One region of the Arthrobacter sp. UCD-GKA genome, then DNA from elsewhere that is predicted to be linked to it. Evidence: riboswitches for the same ligand, from Rfam matches in the RefSeq annotation. Region 1 holds a riboswitch; each other region holds the start of a gene.
What was found. A riboswitch is a leader RNA that binds a small molecule or an ion and turns the genes downstream of it on or off. The one in region 1 is predicted to bind S-adenosylmethionine.
Positions count from the first base shown of each region.

Region 2: linked by a shared signal. The riboswitch ahead of BLJ79_RS10765 (acyl-CoA dehydrogenase family protein) and the one ahead of BLJ79_RS17585 (hypothetical protein) in region 1 are both predicted to bind S-adenosylmethionine.
Region 3: linked by a shared signal. The riboswitch ahead of BLJ79_RS16970 (methylenetetrahydrofolate reductase) and the one ahead of BLJ79_RS17585 (hypothetical protein) in region 1 are both predicted to bind S-adenosylmethionine.
Region 4: linked by a shared signal. The riboswitch ahead of BLJ79_RS10380 (ABC transporter ATP-binding protein) and the one ahead of BLJ79_RS17585 (hypothetical protein) in region 1 are both predicted to bind S-adenosylmethionine.

Region 1 is NZ_MOLR01000010.1:206,497-210,661, reverse strand. Features, by position in the region: gene BLJ79_RS17595 (App1 family protein phosphatidate phosphatase) at 1-668, shown strand, start outside; gene BLJ79_RS17590 (acyl-CoA thioesterase) at 698-1,129, shown strand; gene BLJ79_RS17585 (hypothetical protein) at 1,126-1,560, opposite strand; SAM riboswitch class IV at 1,575-1,696, opposite strand; gene BLJ79_RS17580 (histidine phosphatase family protein) at 1,743-2,354, shown strand; gene BLJ79_RS17575 (siderophore-interacting protein) at 2,488-3,336, shown strand; gene BLJ79_RS17570 (heme ABC transporter ATP-binding protein) at 3,326-4,111, opposite strand; gene BLJ79_RS17565 (FecCD family ABC transporter permease) at 4,108-4,165, opposite strand, start outside.
Region 2 is NZ_MOLR01000005.1:259,516-263,680, forward strand. Features, by position in the region: gene BLJ79_RS10760 (MFS transporter) at 1-740, opposite strand, end outside; SAM riboswitch class I at 1,481-1,576, shown strand; gene BLJ79_RS10765 (acyl-CoA dehydrogenase family protein) at 1,732-2,970, shown strand; gene BLJ79_RS10770 (GNAT family N-acetyltransferase) at 2,992-3,789, opposite strand; gene BLJ79_RS10775 (helix-turn-helix transcriptional regulator) at 4,086-4,165, shown strand, end outside.
Region 3 is NZ_MOLR01000010.1:72,238-76,402, reverse strand. Features, by position in the region: gene ilvD (dihydroxy-acid dehydratase) at 1-73, opposite strand, end outside; gene BLJ79_RS16975 (helix-turn-helix transcriptional regulator) at 151-987, shown strand; SAM riboswitch class I at 1,420-1,538, shown strand; gene BLJ79_RS16970 (methylenetetrahydrofolate reductase) at 1,644-2,570, shown strand; gene metE (5-methyltetrahydropteroyltriglutamate--homocysteine S-methyltransferase) at 2,625-4,165, shown strand, end outside.
Region 4 is NZ_MOLR01000005.1:158,320-162,484, forward strand. Features, by position in the region: gene BLJ79_RS10370 (ABC transporter permease) at 1-269, opposite strand, end outside; gene BLJ79_RS10375 (aliphatic sulfonate ABC transporter substrate-binding protein) at 269-1,297, opposite strand; gene BLJ79_RS10380 (ABC transporter ATP-binding protein) at 1,395-2,207, opposite strand; SAM riboswitch class I at 2,212-2,301, opposite strand; SAM riboswitch class I at 2,725-2,821, shown strand; gene BLJ79_RS10385 (acyl-CoA dehydrogenase family protein) at 2,828-4,165, shown strand.

The sequences.
Region 1 (4,165 bases):
CCGTGGCCGTGGCCGCCCCGGTCATGATGGTCGACGCGGCCGCCGAGTTCGGGTTGCTCTCCGACGTGGACGACACCATCGTGGTCACCGCGCTGCCACGCCCGCTGCTGGCCGCCTGGAATTCCTTCGTCCTGTCCGAGCACGCCCGGCTGGCCACCCCGGGGATGCCGGTGATGATGGAAAAGCTGATGCGCGACAAGCCCGGCGCACCCACCTTCTACCTGTCCACCGGCGCCTGGAACGTCGCCCAGACGCTCACCCGCTTCCTCTCGCGCAACCTCTACCCGCAGGGCCCGCTGCTGCTGACCGACTGGGGACCCACCGACAGGGGCTGGTTCCGGTCGGGCATGCAGCACAAGGCCGACCAGCTGCGCCGCCTGGCCAACGAGTTCCCGGGCCTGAAGTGGCTGCTGATCGGGGACGACGGCCAACACGACCCCTACCTCTACGCCGAATTCGCCAGGCGCTACCCCGACCACGTCGCGGCGATCGTGATCCGCCAGCTGACCCCCTCGGAGGCCGTGCTCGCAGGCGGGCGCAGCCAGGGGATCCTGAATTCCACCCCGGGGGTGCCGTGGGTGTACGAACCCGACGGGGCGCGCATCGCTGAAAAACTTCAGGCGTTGGGCCTCATCAGCCCCGACGCCGAGCCGGGGCCGGGGAAGTGAACGAACCCAAGCTCCGCGTCGAGGTCCCCATGCGCTGGGGAGACATGGACGCGTACGGCCACATCAACAACGTGAACCTGGTCCGCATGATGGAAGAGGCACGCATCGCCGGGTTCGGCGTGCCCGGCGGCACCGGCAAGCCCGGGATCGAGCCGATGGTCGACCTGTTCTCCGCGGTCCCGGAAAACACCCAGATCCTGGTGGTCGAGCACCGGGTGCGCTACGTCAAGCCGCTGGATTACCGCAACGTACCGGCGCACGTGGATCTGTGGATCAGTGCCATCAAGGCCGCAAGCTTCGACATCTGCTACGAATTCCACGATCCGGTCGACGGCGGGGTGTGCGTACGCGCCGCCACGACCCTGGCGTTCTTTTCCGTCGAGACCCAACGGCTGCTGCGGCTTTCCGCGGAAAACAAGGAAGCAATGGCCCGCTTCGGGGCCGAGCCGATCTTCCGCTAGGAACGCTGCAGCTCGGCCGTCAACGCGTCGAAGTCGCGGGCCAGGGCCTCGTCGCGCTCGAAGCTGCACGGTTCAAGCGGCTCGGTGCTGAAGGAGAAGTAACCCAGCCCCGCGCTGCGCCGTGGGTCGGCCGGAAGCGCGAGCGCCTTGTTGTGGAAATTCACCCGGCCCAGCGAGACACCCTCGGGACGGGCGGGGGCAATGCGCAGGAGATGCGCGATCACCGGAAGGTCGTGGGTGAAGACCTGGTGGTGCGCCCCGCCGGCAAAGACATGCAGCGTGAGCCCCTGGACGGGGGAAACCATGACCTCCACGTCGGCCGGAACCCACAGGGTGGGTCGGGCCATCAGGGACTTGACCGCCCGCGGATTGGTGCGGTGGCCGGGGTGGAAGGACGTACAGGATCCGGACGGGCATGGCTGGTTGCGCAAGGGATGGCGCCTTTCGTGTGCTCTTGTCCCCGGGGCGGTTGCCGCCAAGGACCGCTTCGTCATCCGAACCACCCGTGAAGCATGGGGTTGGTGTGTCGCCGGGTCGGAGCCCATATCTGGCGCGCATCTCGTGAAGCTGGTTTCATCGTACCAAAACCGGGCTGAAGATTTAGGGTGAAGGTATGAGACTGATCTTGATCCGCCACGGGCAGACCGCCTCGAACGTGGCGCAGGCCCTGGACACCGCAGCCCCCGGGGCGCCCCTGGATGAGACCGGGATTGCGCAGGCGCAGGCGCTGGTGGAGCGGTTGGGTGCCGAAGGGCAGGGCGTCAACGCGGTGTATTCCTCGACGTTGCTGCGCGCCAGGATGACGGCCGGTCCGTTGGCGCAAGCCCGCGGCCTGGAAGTGGCCGAGCATGCCGGGCTCACCGAGATCTCCGCCGGCGAACTGGAAATGCGCACCGACCGCGACGCCCAATTGGCCTACCGTGACGTGTTCTTCCGCTGGCTCTCGGGCGACCTTTCGGCCCGGGTCCCCGGCGGCGAGGACGCCCGCACCGCCCTGGATCGCTTCGACGCGGTCATCGAAGGGGCCAAGAACGCTGGGACCGGAAAGCTGGTGGTGGTCAGCCACGCGGCCATGCTGGTGACCTGGCTTGCGTCCCGGAGCGCAAACTTCGACTCCAAGCTGCTGGCCCCCGTGCCGTTGGCCAACACCGGTGTAGTGACCCTGGAGAATGCGACGGGATCGAGTTGGAGGCTGCGCAGCTGGCAGGGCCGGCACCTGGACTAACGGCATTTTTTTGGGGACCGGGACCGCTTGTGCAGCGTGCCGGGTCTCGGGCACATGACGCGGGCATTGGCTAAGCAGGGGCTTGGTCGATTAGGCTAGGCTTATCTTCCCTAATCCACAAAGGCGGTAATTGGTGAGCATCCAGCGTTCGGCACGTCCGGTTCGGCCCCAGGTTGTCCTCGAGGTTTTGGCCAGCGAGCAACTGTCCCGGCACATGATGAGACTGACCTTCGGTGGTCCGGGATTCGTGGATTTCCAGGACAAGGCGGTGTCGGACCGCTACGTGAAGATCCTCTTCGCCAAGCCCGAGCTCGGACTGGTGCCCCCGTACGACCTGGATGCCTTGCGTGAACAGTTGGCCCCGGAGGACTTCCCGGTACGGCGCACCTACACGCTGCGCCACGTGGACCTCGAAGCCCAAACCGTGCAGATCGACTTCGTCATTCACGGCGACCAGGGATTGGCCGGCCCATGGGCGCAGAACGCCAAGATCGGCGACCAGATCTGCTTCAACAGCCCCGGCGGGCTCTACACGCCGAACCCGGAATTCGACCGGCACCTGCTCATCGGCGACGAGACGGCGCTTCCGGCGATTTCCGCCGCCGTCGAGGACATGACCCAGGAGATGGTTGGTGACATCTACCTCGAGGTATCCGGTCCCGAGGACGAGGTCCAGCTGGATGTGCCGACCGGAGTTACCGTGCACTGGCTGCACCGGGGCGGGTACTTCACCCCGGAAAACACCAAGCTCGAGGAAACCGTACGCAACGCGCAATGGCACGAAGGCAGTGTCCAGGTCTTTGCCCACGGCGAGCGGGAGACCATGAAGTCGCTGCGGGCCTACCTCAATGGCGAGCGCGGCGTGGACCGCCGGGCCATGTCGTTGTCGGCCTACTGGGCCTATGGCCGAGCCGAGGATGAGTTCCAGGCCGAGAAGAAGACTCCCGTCGGGCAGATCTTCCCCGAGGCGCTTAGCGCCTAGCGAAGTTTCGGGCCGGGGCCACGCGGACCCGCCCGTCGACCGGATCGATCCTTGTGTCGATCCGGGTGCCGTACACCTGGGAGAGCAGCGCGCCGCGGGCCACATCCGCAACTTCGCCCTGGGCCACGATGCGGCCGGCATCCAGCATGATGAGCCGGTCTGCGTAGGCCGCTGCCGCATCAAGGTCGTGCAGCACCGCCACCACGGCATGGCCCTCGCGGGCCAGCTCGCGGGCGATCTGCAGGGTGGACTCGGCGTGCTTGATGTCCATGGCCGCCACCGGTTCATCGAGCATCACCACCCCGGCCCGCTGGGCCAGCACCCGGGCGAACGCCGTGCGCTGGCGCTCGCCGCCGGAGAGGGTGGTGACGGTGCGTCCGGCCAACCCGTCCAGTTCCGTGCGTGCCAGAGCGGCATCGATGGCGTGCTCGTCCTCCGCGCCCTGTGGCGTGTTGCGCCAGGGGGTGCGCCCGAATCGGACGACCTCGGCGACGCTGAATCCGAAGGCCACGTGCGAGTCCTGGCCCATGACCGAACGCAGCCGACCGGCCTGCGCCGCACCCCAGGAACGCAACGGCTTTCCGGCCAGTTCGATGCTTCCGGCATCGGGGCGCAACGATCCGGCCAGCAGCGAGAGCAACGTGGACTTCCCGGCCCCGTTGGGCCCGATGACCACGCAGAGTTCCCCGGCATGCAGCCGCACATCCAGCGGGTGGATGACCAGTTTCCCCTTGATCGAGTAGGAAATGTTCTCGGCCTGAAGCAGGGGATTCACAGGACACCTTGTTGCTTGAGCGTGGTTCGCAAGAGGATGAAGAACACCGGGCCG
Region 2 (4,165 bases), on a different contig from region 1:
CCGATGCCCACGCCGGCGTGCTGCAGCGCCGGCACGATGTAGGTCAGGGCGCCGAGCAACACTGTGCCTTCCAGCAGGGCAATGGCATAGAGGCCAACCGCGGCGGGAGTGAAGGCTCGCCGCAGCCGGAACCGGCCTCGCACCGCCGGAGGAGCTTCCACCCTTGCCAGCGCCACCAGTATTGCCGCGGCCCCGAGGGCGGGAAGCCCGAAGACCAACCGCCAATCCACAAAGGTTGCAACGGCTCCGGCACCCAAGGTGGCCAAGGTTGCCCCGAGTGAGGAATAGATCTGCAGGTCCGAGAGTCCCCGTGCGCGGTCCGTCCCCTTCCGGGTGTCGCCCAGCAGCGTCAGCAGGGTCGGATAGAGCGCGCCGAACATGAAACCGGTGATTGAACGGACCACGAGCAACGGCAGGTATGCCATGAACAAGGTGCTCGTGACGGCTCCGACCGCGGCCCCGGCCAGCGCCAGCCGCAGCACCGCCAACCGGCCGAATCGGTCGCTGAGCAAGCCCCAGAGCGGTTGTCCAAGCGCGTAGAACAGCGAATAGGCGGCAACCAGCTGGACTGCCTGGGCCAGGGTGAGTTCGGTGACCGTGGCCAGGGCGACGAGCATCGGCGGGGTGGCGAAGCGGTCAAAAAATGCCAGGAAGCCGATGGACCTGAGCACCGGGTCGGGTATCGTCCCGGCCTCGACAGCGGATTCCTTGGCCACGTAGGCGCTCGCCACCTTCCCCACTCGTTCCCTTGCTATATGTAACCAGACGGGTGAAGCAGGGGATGACTTCGTGACGAGTCGAGGAAAACACCAAGCGCAGGAAACCATGAAGGTGGATTCCTGCGCTTGGGTTGATCGAATACGACAGGGATTCTGTAGACCGGATTCCTGGCCGCGCTCTCAGCGTCCGAACAACCGGCCCAGAAAACGGCGAACCCCGCCGCGGGAGCCCAAATGTCCCTCGAGCTCCCAAGGGCCCGCGGCCTCGTCGGACAGCCGTCCGTCCTCGCCGTAAAGCAGATGCTTGGTGCCAGGGCCGGGGATCTGGGCACCGGCGAGATTCGGAAGGCCGGGGCTTGACGCCGAACCATGCAGGGATGCCGGTCCCATCCGTGGAGTCCTGCCCTGGACGCTTTCCGGGCGGGAGAATATCTTTTTCATCGTCATCACCGGGTCCTTTGTCGGTACCTCAATTCTAGTTTTCTTCCCCGGCCCGGGGCAGGAAATCCGACAACATCTTTTGGCTGTCGAAGTGCACGTTCCCTGGGGACCCGCATCCGATGCACATGACTGGCGCCGTTCCACGCTGGTGTCGAAAGATCAAGGTTTCTTGCGGTTGATGACGCGTTGCCCCTGGCGAATGTCCGCCGGGGCAGGACCCGGGACGCGGGAAATGCCCCATGTGACCCCAGATGTCCGTGTTTGGTCCGCATGTGACGGACGGGTTCCGCCGGATCATGTCGGCTGCTTGAATCAAGGGGTACCCATCCAGAGCGGCCGAGAGACCTGGCTTGTCGACGCCGCAGCAAATCCACTCAGCAATGAGTGGATAGTGCTTCCGCCAGGATCGATGGAGATCGCGCAACTTCCCCTTCGGCCGGCAGTGCAGTGCCCGCTGGGAGGCGTTCATGTCGAATTCCATCCCCAACGCCGAAGGTGCCTGTAGGTTCGCGCCTCACACCGGAATCCCAACCACTTCGATCGATTTGCCGACACGACCAGGAGCCAAGCCATGACCACAACGTATCTGAACCGCAGCCGGCTAGAAGAGCTCTCGGCACGCTTCGCACCGCTCTTCGAACAGATTGCCGCCGGTGCCTCGGAGCGCGACAGCAGCCACTCTCTTCCCCGCGAACAGGTAGCGGGGTTGGCCGCTGCCGGGTTCGGCGCGGTGCGCGTGCCCGAATCCCACGGCGGGGCAGGGGCCACACTGCCCGAGCTCTTCGAGCTGCTGACCGAACTTGCGGCGGCGGACCCCAACATCACCCAGGCGCTGCGCGCGCACTTCGCCTTCGTGGAGGACCGGCTCGTTGCCGCACCCGGCGCGGAACGCGACATCTGGCTGGCGCGCTTCGCCGCCGGCGAGCTGGTCGGCAACTCCTGGACCGAGATCGGGACCGTCACCGTGGGCGAGGTGAACACCAAGGTCACCCCGGATGGCAACGGCGGGTTCGTGGTCAACGGGACCAAGTACTACTCGACCGGGTCGATCTACGCCGACTGGATCGACACCTACGCCCAGCGCACGGACACCGGAACCAGGGTCATCGCGGCGATCAACGCCCACCAGCCCGGCGTGCAGCTCGCGGACGACTGGGACGGATTCGGCCAGCGCACCACCGGCACCGGAACCTCCACGTTCACCGATGCCGTCGTTTCCGCCGAGAACCTCATCGAATTCGACACCCGGTTCAAGTACCAGACGGCGTTCTACCAGCAGGTGCTGCTCGCGGTGCTGGCCGGAACGGCGCGCGCCGTGGAACGCGAGTTCGCCGCGGAGCTTGCCGCGCGCAAGCGCACCTTCAGCCACGCGGCCGCCGAGGTGGCGGGGCAGGATCCGCAGTTGCTGCAAATCGTCGGAGAGGTGTCTGCCGCGGCCTTCGTCGCTTCCGGAGCGGTGGAACGCGTGGCCGCTTCCCTGCAGCGTGCCTACGAAACCGCCGTCGCGCTCCACTCCGGGGATGTCACCGAGCAGGAGGATGAGGCAGCCAACGATGCCGCGGAACTTGCCTCGGCGCAGGCCCAAGTGGCACTCACCCCGCTGGTGCTCAACGCGGTGACCCACGCCTTTGACGCGCTGGCGGCATCGGCCACCAGCACCGCCAAGAACCTGGACCGGCACTGGCGCAACGCCCGCACGGCCGGCAACCACAACCCCTGGGTCTACAAGGCCAGGCTGGTCGGGGACCACGCGGTCAACGGTTCGGTGCTGCCGCGGGTCTGGGCCATCGGGGCGTCGAAAAAGGCGTAGTCGGGCGGCGGGTCTTCGGGCTTAGCGCGACCAGTTGTAGGGCGTGGTTGTCGAGACCTTGAGCATGCCGGAGCGTTCCAGGATGGGCCTGGAATACTCCGTCGAATCGCTGTGGGCCAGCGTCTTGCCCGCCGCCAGTGCCGAGCGGGCCCGGGCTGCCGTCAGCGCACGGTAGATGCCGCGCCCGCGGTAAGCCGCGAGGGTGGCACCGCCCCAGAAGCCCGCGAAGTCGGTGTTCGGCACGGGCTCGAGCCGGCCGGCGCCAACCATGCGCCCGTCGGTTTCGGCGACCCACAGCTCCATGCCGTCGTTGCGCGCCAGGCGCGAGATGAGTGCTTCGGCAAGCCGGGTCTTGGCGGGGTCGCCGAAGGCTTCCTGGGCCATCGCGCTCATGGCGCGGACATCGGCATCGCTGCTGATCCGCCGCAACGCCACCCCTGCGGGCATGGGGACGTCGGTGCACAGGCCCGCGAGGGCCCCGATCATGATCGACTCGGGCTCGTCGGGCAGGAAGCCGTGCACCAGCAACGCCTCGTGCAACCCCGGGGCGCGGTCGTGGCCGCGGCTCTTCCACTCGACGCGGGTGATATCGGGATCGGCGCGGAAGTGGTCCAGCGCCTGGCCAACGAGTGCCGCGATGCGGCGCCCGTCCAGGTCCCCCAGGTCGCGGTAGGTGATGAAACCACGCCCGCCGGCGAAAGTCACCAGTCGCAGGGGGCCCAGCAGGTCGACCCGGATCGCGCTGGGTGTCTCGGCGTCCGTACGGAGCTGGTCGTCGTAGGCTTCGAGGTATTTCGCAAGTGCGCTCACCGGTTTCATGCTGTCAGTGCGGAAGGGCCGCCGCAACCCCCTCCGGGGTCCGTACGGTGGCCCGACATCCCAGCGGAGTGGCATCGGCCGGAGGAACCGCGAGGCAAAAATCCGCGGCCGCCGGCAGCGCGGAACCGCCCGTCCACCGCGCGGGACCCGGACGCATTGGGGGTGGCTCGCGGAACGCCGTTCCGGCAGGTGGCCCGCGACAAGAATTGCCCGAAACCTGCCTTTTGGCGTTTACTTCACCTCCCGATCGGGAAAAATGCTGGGAAGATCCCCGTTTCTTCGCGTACCCTGAAAATGTGAGCACCCCCACATGGAACCGGCCCGCAGCGCCGGAAAAGAGCATCCTGTCCCCGGAAGACGCCGAAGAGCTGGACCT
Region 3 (4,165 bases), 130 kb from region 1:
CGGCGCGGAGCAGCGCGCGTGCTCCGACCATGTTGCGGCCATGGGTGACTGTTCGTGAACGTAATTCAGGCATGATCCAAGTCAACCAGCACCGTCCGCGCGGCGGAAGACGCTCCTAATACTAGTAGTGGCAGTGATAGATTTAGACGAATGAACGATGAACGCAGGCGGGAGCTGGGGCAGTTCCTGCGCGACAGGCGCGGCAACCTTGTCCGCGCGGAACTGGGGCTGCCGCCGATCGGGCGCAACCGCACGCTGGGCCTGCGCCGGGAGGAGATCGCCGCCTTCGCCGCGGTCAGCGTCACTTGGTACACCTGGCTCGAACAGGGGCGGGACATCAACGCCTCCCGCCAGGTGCTCGAATCCATCGCCCGCGTGCTCACCCTGACCTCGGCCGAAACGGCGTACCTGCTGGCCCTGGGCGGATACACCCCCGTCCCCGCCACCGAGGTCATGGCGATCGAGCAGGCACCGGACCACCTGCAACGGCTGCTCGACGCCTTTGACTTCCCGGCGTTCGCCGTCGCCCCGGACTGGGGCATCGCCGGCTGGAACCGCGCCTACGCGGGCCTCTACACGCGCATCGGCGCGGTGGGCCCGGAGGACCGGAACCTGCTCTGGCTGATTTTCACCGATCCGTACCTGCGCCAGATGCTGCCCGACTGGGAAGAAACCTCGCGGCACTTTGTCGCCGAGTTCCGTGCCGAGGCCGGTGCCCGCCTGGGATCGGCCGCCCACACAACACTGCTGAAGCGACTGGGAGAAGCCAGCGAACAATTCGCCAAGCTCTGGGCCGACCGCGGCGTGGAGCGCTTTGCCTCCCGGCAGCGCGTGTTCCTGCACCCGGCGGCCGGCGAGCTGGTCTTTGAGCAGCACCGACTGGTGCCCTCCGACGCCCCGGAACTGCACCTTGTGATGTACGTGCCGGTGCCCGGAACCCCGACCGGGGAGAAGATGCGCAAGCTCCTGGCGGACGAAACCTCCTGACTCCGCCCCGCGCCAAACCAAGGCGCGGACCGGGTCGCCGGCCACGGCGCCCGAGCCGTTCCGCACGCACCCCCTCCTGCCCATCCAGAGGTCCTGCCGCGCCCGGCAAATGAACCCCGCCGGCGGCTGCCTCATAGCCCGAATGCGGTAGCCCGGCCGCCGCTTGCCATCGCCTGCGGCCCCCGGCACTGCTCCCGCTGGCAGTGCCGCGGGACGTCACGGAAGCTTCACGGAAATTCCCCGGTCGTCATGCCCGATGCAAAAATCCTTGAAATTCAAGGGAAGCAGTCGAATTTCCTCCCGTAACAATGTGACCCCCACGGCGAGCGAAAATGACGCTGCGGGGTCATGTGAAGTGCTTTAACCATTCGTGACAGCCTGGCCGGCAGGGCCCTTGCATCAGTGGTTTCGGCAGGCCCAAGATGGATACATCAACCATCAAGAGCGGCTGAGAGATCTGGCTCGTTGACGCCGCAGCAACCATCGCCCGATGGAATTCCCCTTCCGGGGAATCCGATCGGCGAGGGTGCTAAGGCCAGAAGCGATGGAGCCGCTTTCAGCGTTCACTCACATCGCCGCAGGAAACCCGTGACGGGTGCCTGGGGCTTTTGTGGCGAGCCTTGAGGCCTCCCTCGTGTCGACGAGGAGTAATTTCAATGAGCATTGCACCGACGACGGCACCGCCGTCACTGTCCTACGAGCTGTACCCGCCGGTGAACCGCGATGCCTCCGAGGGTGTTTTCAACACCATCTCCGCATTGGAGTCCACGGATCCCGACTATGTGTCGGTGACGTACTCGGGGTCCCCTGCCCGCCGCAACGCGTCCCTGGAACTGATCGAGCACCTCATCCAAAACACCCGGCTGCGTCCGCTGGCGCACCTGACCTGTGTGGGGGAGAGCCGCGAATCGCTGCAGAACCTGATTCGCCACTTCATCTCCCTCGGGGTCCGGGGCGTGCTGGCCCTGCGCGGGGACCTGCCCACCGAGCCGCATCAATGGCGCGGGGAATTCCCCTTCGCCCGATACCTGATCGAACTGATCCGGGAGGTGGAGGCCGAGCACTCGGCAGCACTGGCCGGCGGGCGGCTGGGCGTGGGCGTTGCCGCCTACCCCATCCGGCACCCCGAATCCCCGTCCTTCGAGCATGACGTGGAGGTGCTGCTGGCCAAGGAACGCTCCGGGGCCAACTACGCCATCACCCAGGTGTACTTCCAGCCCGCGGAATACACACACCTCGTGGAGTCCGCCCGCCGGGCCGGGGTCACCATCCCGGTGATCCCCGGGGTCATCCCGCTGAACTCGCTGCGGCGCCTGAACCGGCTGGCGTCGATGACGGGGATTGCCCCGGATCCGATCCTGGCCCACGCCCTGGAAACCGCAAGCTCGGAGGCCGAACGCCACCGCATCGGCGTGGACGCCGCCGTCAACCTGGCCCGCAGGGCCTTCGACGACGGGGCACCGGGCGTGCACCTCTACACCTTCAACGACCACCGCGGCTCCCTCGACGTGATCGAGCAGCTCGAACTGCCACGGACCCGCGCCACCCTCACCAACGCCTGGGCCACCCGCGCAGCGGTCTGACCGGCACCGTCTTTCCAGCTTTCAGCAACGTCAACAACACCAAGGAGAAACACCATGTCGAAGCCAATCTTCCCCGCCGCCTCCATCCTCGGCTACCCGCGCATCGGGCCGAACCGCGAACTGAAAAAGGCCCTCGAGGCCCACTGGGCCCAAAAGACCGACGAGGCCACGCTGCACGCCGCTGCCCTGCAGCTGCAGAAGGCGAACCTTTCCAGGCTTGCCGCACTGGGCCTGAAGCCCGACGATGCCTCGCTGCCCGGCGACTTCGCCTACTACGACCAGGTCCTGGACGCCACCCTCGCCCTCTCGGCCCTGCCCACCCGCTTTGCCGACCTGGCCGACGCCAACGGCGCCATCGACACCGCCGCCTCCTTCGTCCTGGCCCGCGGCGACGAATCCCGCGCCCCGCAGGAAATGACCAAGTGGTTCGACACCAACTACCACTACCTGGTCCCGGAAATCGGCGAGACCACCCCGATCAGGGCCAACGCCACCGCACTGGTCGAATCCTTCACGGCGCACGCCGCCAACGGCACCACCATCCGCCCCACACTGGTCGGCCCCATCAGCTACCTGCTGCTGGCCAAGGCCGAGGACGGCGCAGCTCCGGGCTTCGACCCGCTGGCCCGTATCGATGAGGTCGTGGCAGCCTACGCGAAGATCCTCGCCGAGCTGTCCGCCGCCGGCGCACCGTGGGTGCAGCTGGACGAGCCGGGCCTGGTCACCGACCGCGGCGCCGAACTGGCGGTCCCCGGCGCGCTCGCCGAATCCGTCTACACCAAGCTGGCAATCGCCACTGCGCGCCCGGCGCTGCTGGTCACCTTCGGCTACGGCACCGCCGGGGATCCCGCCCGCCCGGGTACCACCCAGGGCCTGCTGGCCCGCGCCGGCGTCGAGGCCGTGCACGCCGATGTGGTCCGCGGCGCGCTGCCCACCGCCGAATTCCTCGGCGACCTAGCCGGTTCCACGCTCGTGGCCGGCATCGTGGATTCGCGCAACATCTGGCGCAACAACCTCTCCGCCTCGCTGGAGATCCTCAAGTCGCTGCGCACCGAGGTCGAGAAGGCCGACGGCACCCTGGCCGTGGGCACCGCCACCTCGCTGCAGCACGTCCCGCACGACGTCGCCCTGGAAGCAAACCTTCCGGCCCACCTTCCCGAATGGCTCGCCTTCGCCAACCAGAAGGTCGCCGAGGTCATCGCCCTGGCCAAGGGCATTTTCGAGGGCGAATCGGCGATCGCCGCGCAGCTCTCGGCCGCCGAGTCTGCCATCGCCCACCGTGCCGGATTCGCCGGGATCACCGTCGCCGCGGTGCGCGAGCGCCTGGCCAACCTGACCACCGCCGACTTCTCCCGCTCCGATGCGCAGACCCGCAAGGCCGCCCAGGAGGCCGCCCTGGAGCTGCCGCCGCTGCCGACCACCACCATCGGATCCTTCCCGCAGACCACCCAGGTCCGCGCCGCCCGCGCCGCCCACAAGGCCGGCACCCTGGATGACGCCGGATACGAGGGCTTCCTCAAGGAGGAAATCAACCGGGTGGTCGAGCTGCAGGAACGCCTGGGCCTGGATGTGCTGGTGCACGGCGAGGCCGAGCG
Region 4 (4,165 bases), on a different contig from region 1:
ACCAAGACGCGTTGGGTGGAGATGCCGATGTGTGTGCCAAGTTCCCCGCGCCCAATCAGGTCCACCGCGGCCGAATACACTGAAGCGGGGGACGGGAGCTGCGCGGAGGTGACCCAGCCGAGGGAGGTGGCGCTTTGCCACAGGGCAAGGACAAGAAGGGGCACCACTGCGCCGAGCCCGAACCGCCCCAGGGCCGAGCCCGGGATCCGGGGCTTGGAGGTGTCGGCCGGCGTCGCTTCCCTGGTGTCGAGGGACAAATCTGTCGACATTACGAACCCTTGACCTTTGAGGCGTCGGCCTTCTTGGCGAAGGAATCATCGATGAGCGAACCCAAGGCCTTGTCGACCGCGGCCTGGTTGGCGACATCGCCGGTCTCGACAAAAATCGGTCCAACGACAGCCAAGACGTCTACCAGCTTTTGGCCGGGCACCGCGGAGACATCAAGGTTGGAGCGCTCGAGGATCACCTTTTCGGCAACCGGTGTTTCCAGCCCCGCCACGTCGGCGAGGATCGTCGCGGTCTCCTCCTGGTTCTCGGCCGCCCATGCGCGGGCCTTTTCGTAGGAGTCCACCACGACCTGGGCGATTTCCGGCGAATCCTTAAGGAAGGATTCGGTCGCGTTCAAGGCACCGTAGGTGTTGAAATCCAGGTTGCGGTAGATCAAGGTGGCGCCGTTCTCCTCCGCGCCGGCCATGATCGGGTCCAATCCGCTCCAAGCATCCACGGAACCGTTCTCCAAGGCGGCGCGGCCATCGGCGTGCTGGAGGTTCTCCACGGTCACATCGTCCGGGCCAAGGCCTGCCTGTTCCAGGGCCTGCAGCAAGAAGAAGTAAGGATCGGTGCCCTTGGTGGCGGCGACCGACTTGCCCTTGAGCTCGCTTACTTCCTTGATGGGTGAGTCCTTGGCAACGACCAAGGCGGCCCATTCGGGCTGCGAATAGATGTCGATGGTCTTGATCGGGGAACCGTTGGACCGGGCCAGCAGAGCGGCGGAGCCCGCGGTGGATCCCACGTCGATTGCCCCCGCGCGAAGCGCTTCGTTGGCCTTGTTCGAGCCGGCCGACTGCACCCAGTTGACGGTGACGCCCTGGTCCTTCAGCGCGGCTTCCAACCATCCCTTGTCCTTGAGTACTAGGGACAACGGGTTGTAGGTGGCGAAGTCGATGTTGAGGGTCGTGGCTTCCTTGGCGCTGGCTGCGCCGGAGCCTTCGCCGGCGCAACCGGTCAGCAACGCGGTTGCAGCCGCCAGGGCGGTGGTGGCAATGAGGGTGCGGCGTGAGAAGAAGTTTCGGTTCATGGGTGAATTCCTTGAGTGGGTGAACGCACGCCAAGAAGGACGGTCGTTCAAGAGATGCGAGTGATGTGAAGCGAAGTGGCGGTGCCTGGGTGCCGGATCAGTGGCGGTGTGCGTCAACGCCGAGCGATGCAAGAAGCGAGCTGCGCATTCGGCCAAGTGCTTCGTCGTTGCGGATTCGCGGACGTGCCCCCGGGACCGTGAGGAGCTGGGTGACGGTTGCGGCCGTTGCACCGTCCGGGCGCCCCAGCACCACGATGCGGTCGGCCAGCTGGAGTGCCTCGTCAACATCGTGGGTGACCAGCAAGACAGTGGTCGGGTAAGCGCCGTGGATGTCCAGAAGGAGATCCTGCATCTTCAAGCGGGTCAATGCATCCAGGGCACCGAACGGTTCATCCAGGAGGAGGACGCCGGGGCGTCGGGCCAGGGCACGGGCGAGCGAGGCGCGCTGGGCCATGCCGCCGGAGATTTCCCTCGGGCGCAAATCGCTGTGCGCTTCGAGCTCAACAAGTTCGAGGAGTTCGGCCACGCGAGCGGATCCGCTTGCCCGGTCGGTTCCCTGGGGAAGGCCCAGGGAAATGTTCCGTGCCACGGATTGCCATGGCAGCAGGCGCGGCTCCTGGAAGGCCACCGCACAGCGGGTGTCCAGTCCGTTGACGGCGGTGCCGTCGATCAGTACCCGCCCCGCAGATGGCTGGTCTAGCCCGGACACGGATCGGAGCAAGGTGGACTTGCCGCAGCCGCTGGGGCCGAGGATTGCCACAACCTCTCCGGGGGTGACCTCGAGGTCGACGTCGCGCAGCACCTCGCGACCGTCGAAGCTGCGGCCAACGCCCTGGAATGTCACTCGAAGCGCGGTGCTGGAAACGCTTGTCGGTGCGACAAACGTGGGGTGGTCAAGCGTGGAAGTCATGATCTCTCCATCGGACCTGGCGGTAGCACCGGTCTCAAAGAGGTGGTTGCTGCGGCGTCATAGAGCCAGATCTCTCGGCCGCTCGGGATGGGTGTATGACCTCCATCAAAGTCGATGTGGCGTCACGGGAGCAAGCCCGACGTAATGTGACGGAATGTTCGACGAGGAGGAATTTAACGGCCGCACGTCGAATGATCTACGGAAAATTACGGCTATTTCACTCATTCAACTTGTGGGACTTGGGGGATTCAGGCAACTGGTACGGTACTCGGGATCATCGGCGTAGACCCCGGGAACTCGCGCACTTGCGGGCCAGTGGGCATGCGGGGCATTCGGTGCCGGCGCCTCCAGCAATGTTTCCGCCGCCGTCGAACGAATGGCTGGCGGAATGGCGGTGCGCCGGTGCTCCTCCCGTCCCTCGACGGCCCGGGAATCGCGTTTTGCCGTGTGACGCACCCGTCAAGTGTGACGATCCGGGTTGTCACCGCCCAGCGTCGACGTGTAGAAATATGACCAACAACCATCCAGAGCGGCCGAGAGATCTGGCTCGATGACGCCGCAGCAACCCCTCCCCTTAATTGGGCGGTAGGTGCTCACGCCAGAACCGATGGAGAGAATTCATGGCTGTCGAGTCTTTCAACGATGCACACAATGTCGAAGCGGATCCGGACATTTTCGGGGCCGTCAATCTTGACGCGTTCACCGGTAACACCCCTGCCAGGCACCTGCTCAAGCTCACCCCCGGAGTCCCCAAGGACGGGCGCTACGATGAACTGGCGGCGATCTTCCGCCCGGTATTCGCCAAGATCGCTGCCGGGGCCAGCGAGCGCGACGCGAACAGGACCCTTCCCTTCGAGCCTGTCGGCTGGCTCAACCGCGAGCGCTTCGGTGCCCTGCGCATCCCGGTGGCCGAGGGCGGCTTCGGGGCCAGCCTGCTGGACTTGTTCCGCCTGCTGATCGAACTGGGCGAGGCCGATTCGCAGGTCGCGCACCTGTGGCGTTCGCACATCGGCTTCGTGGAATCCGTGCTGCAACTCGAAGACGTCACCCAGCGGCACCGCTGGGTCGAGCGCATTGCCGCCGGGCAGATCGTCGGCAACGCCTACACCGAGCGCGGCGGGAACCGGTTGGGCACGCTGAACACGACCATTGCCAAGAATGGCGAGCGCTGGATCCTCAACGGCGAAAAATACTATTGCACCGGCACCATCTACGCCGACTGGGTCGCCGTCGCTGCGGCTCATCCGACCCGGGCCGGACGGCAGATCGCCGTCGTCTCCACCCAGCACTCCGGGGTCAAGATCTTTGACGATTGGAACGGCTTCGGCCAGCAGCTCACCGGAACCGGGTCGACCACGTTCGAGAACGTCCCGGTGGACTCGGTCCTTCCCGAGGAGCAGCAGATCAACGATCCTGAATCCGCGATCTTCCAGTTGGTGCTCCTGGCGGTCCAGGCCGGGATCACGCGCGCGGCACTCAACGACGTGCGTTCCGCGGTCCAGGCCCGCACCCGATCCTTCAGCACCGGAACAGGCGTTCCGGTGCGCGAGGAACCGCAGGTGCTGCAGCTGGTCGGGGAGATTTCCGGTACGGCGTTCGCCGTGGACTCCATCGTCCTGGCCGCGGTCGCGGAGATCGAGGTGGCCCTGGCCGACGCGTCGCTGAGCGCGGCCGAGCGGTTCGCGGTCTGCGAGCTCTCGGCGGACCGTGCCCAGGCCATCGTGCAGCCGCTGGCGCTCTCCGCGGCGACCAAGCTCTTTGACGGTCTGGGAGCCTCGGCAACCGCCACGAGCTGCAACCTCGATCGGCACTGGCGCAATGCCCGGACCGTGGCCACCCACAACCCGGCGATCTACAAGTCGCGCATCATCGGCGACTACGAGGTCAACGGCACGGCGCCCCAGCAGCTGAACGCCATTGGCGACGTGGGTGCCGCCCAGGCAACCGGCGTCCCCTAA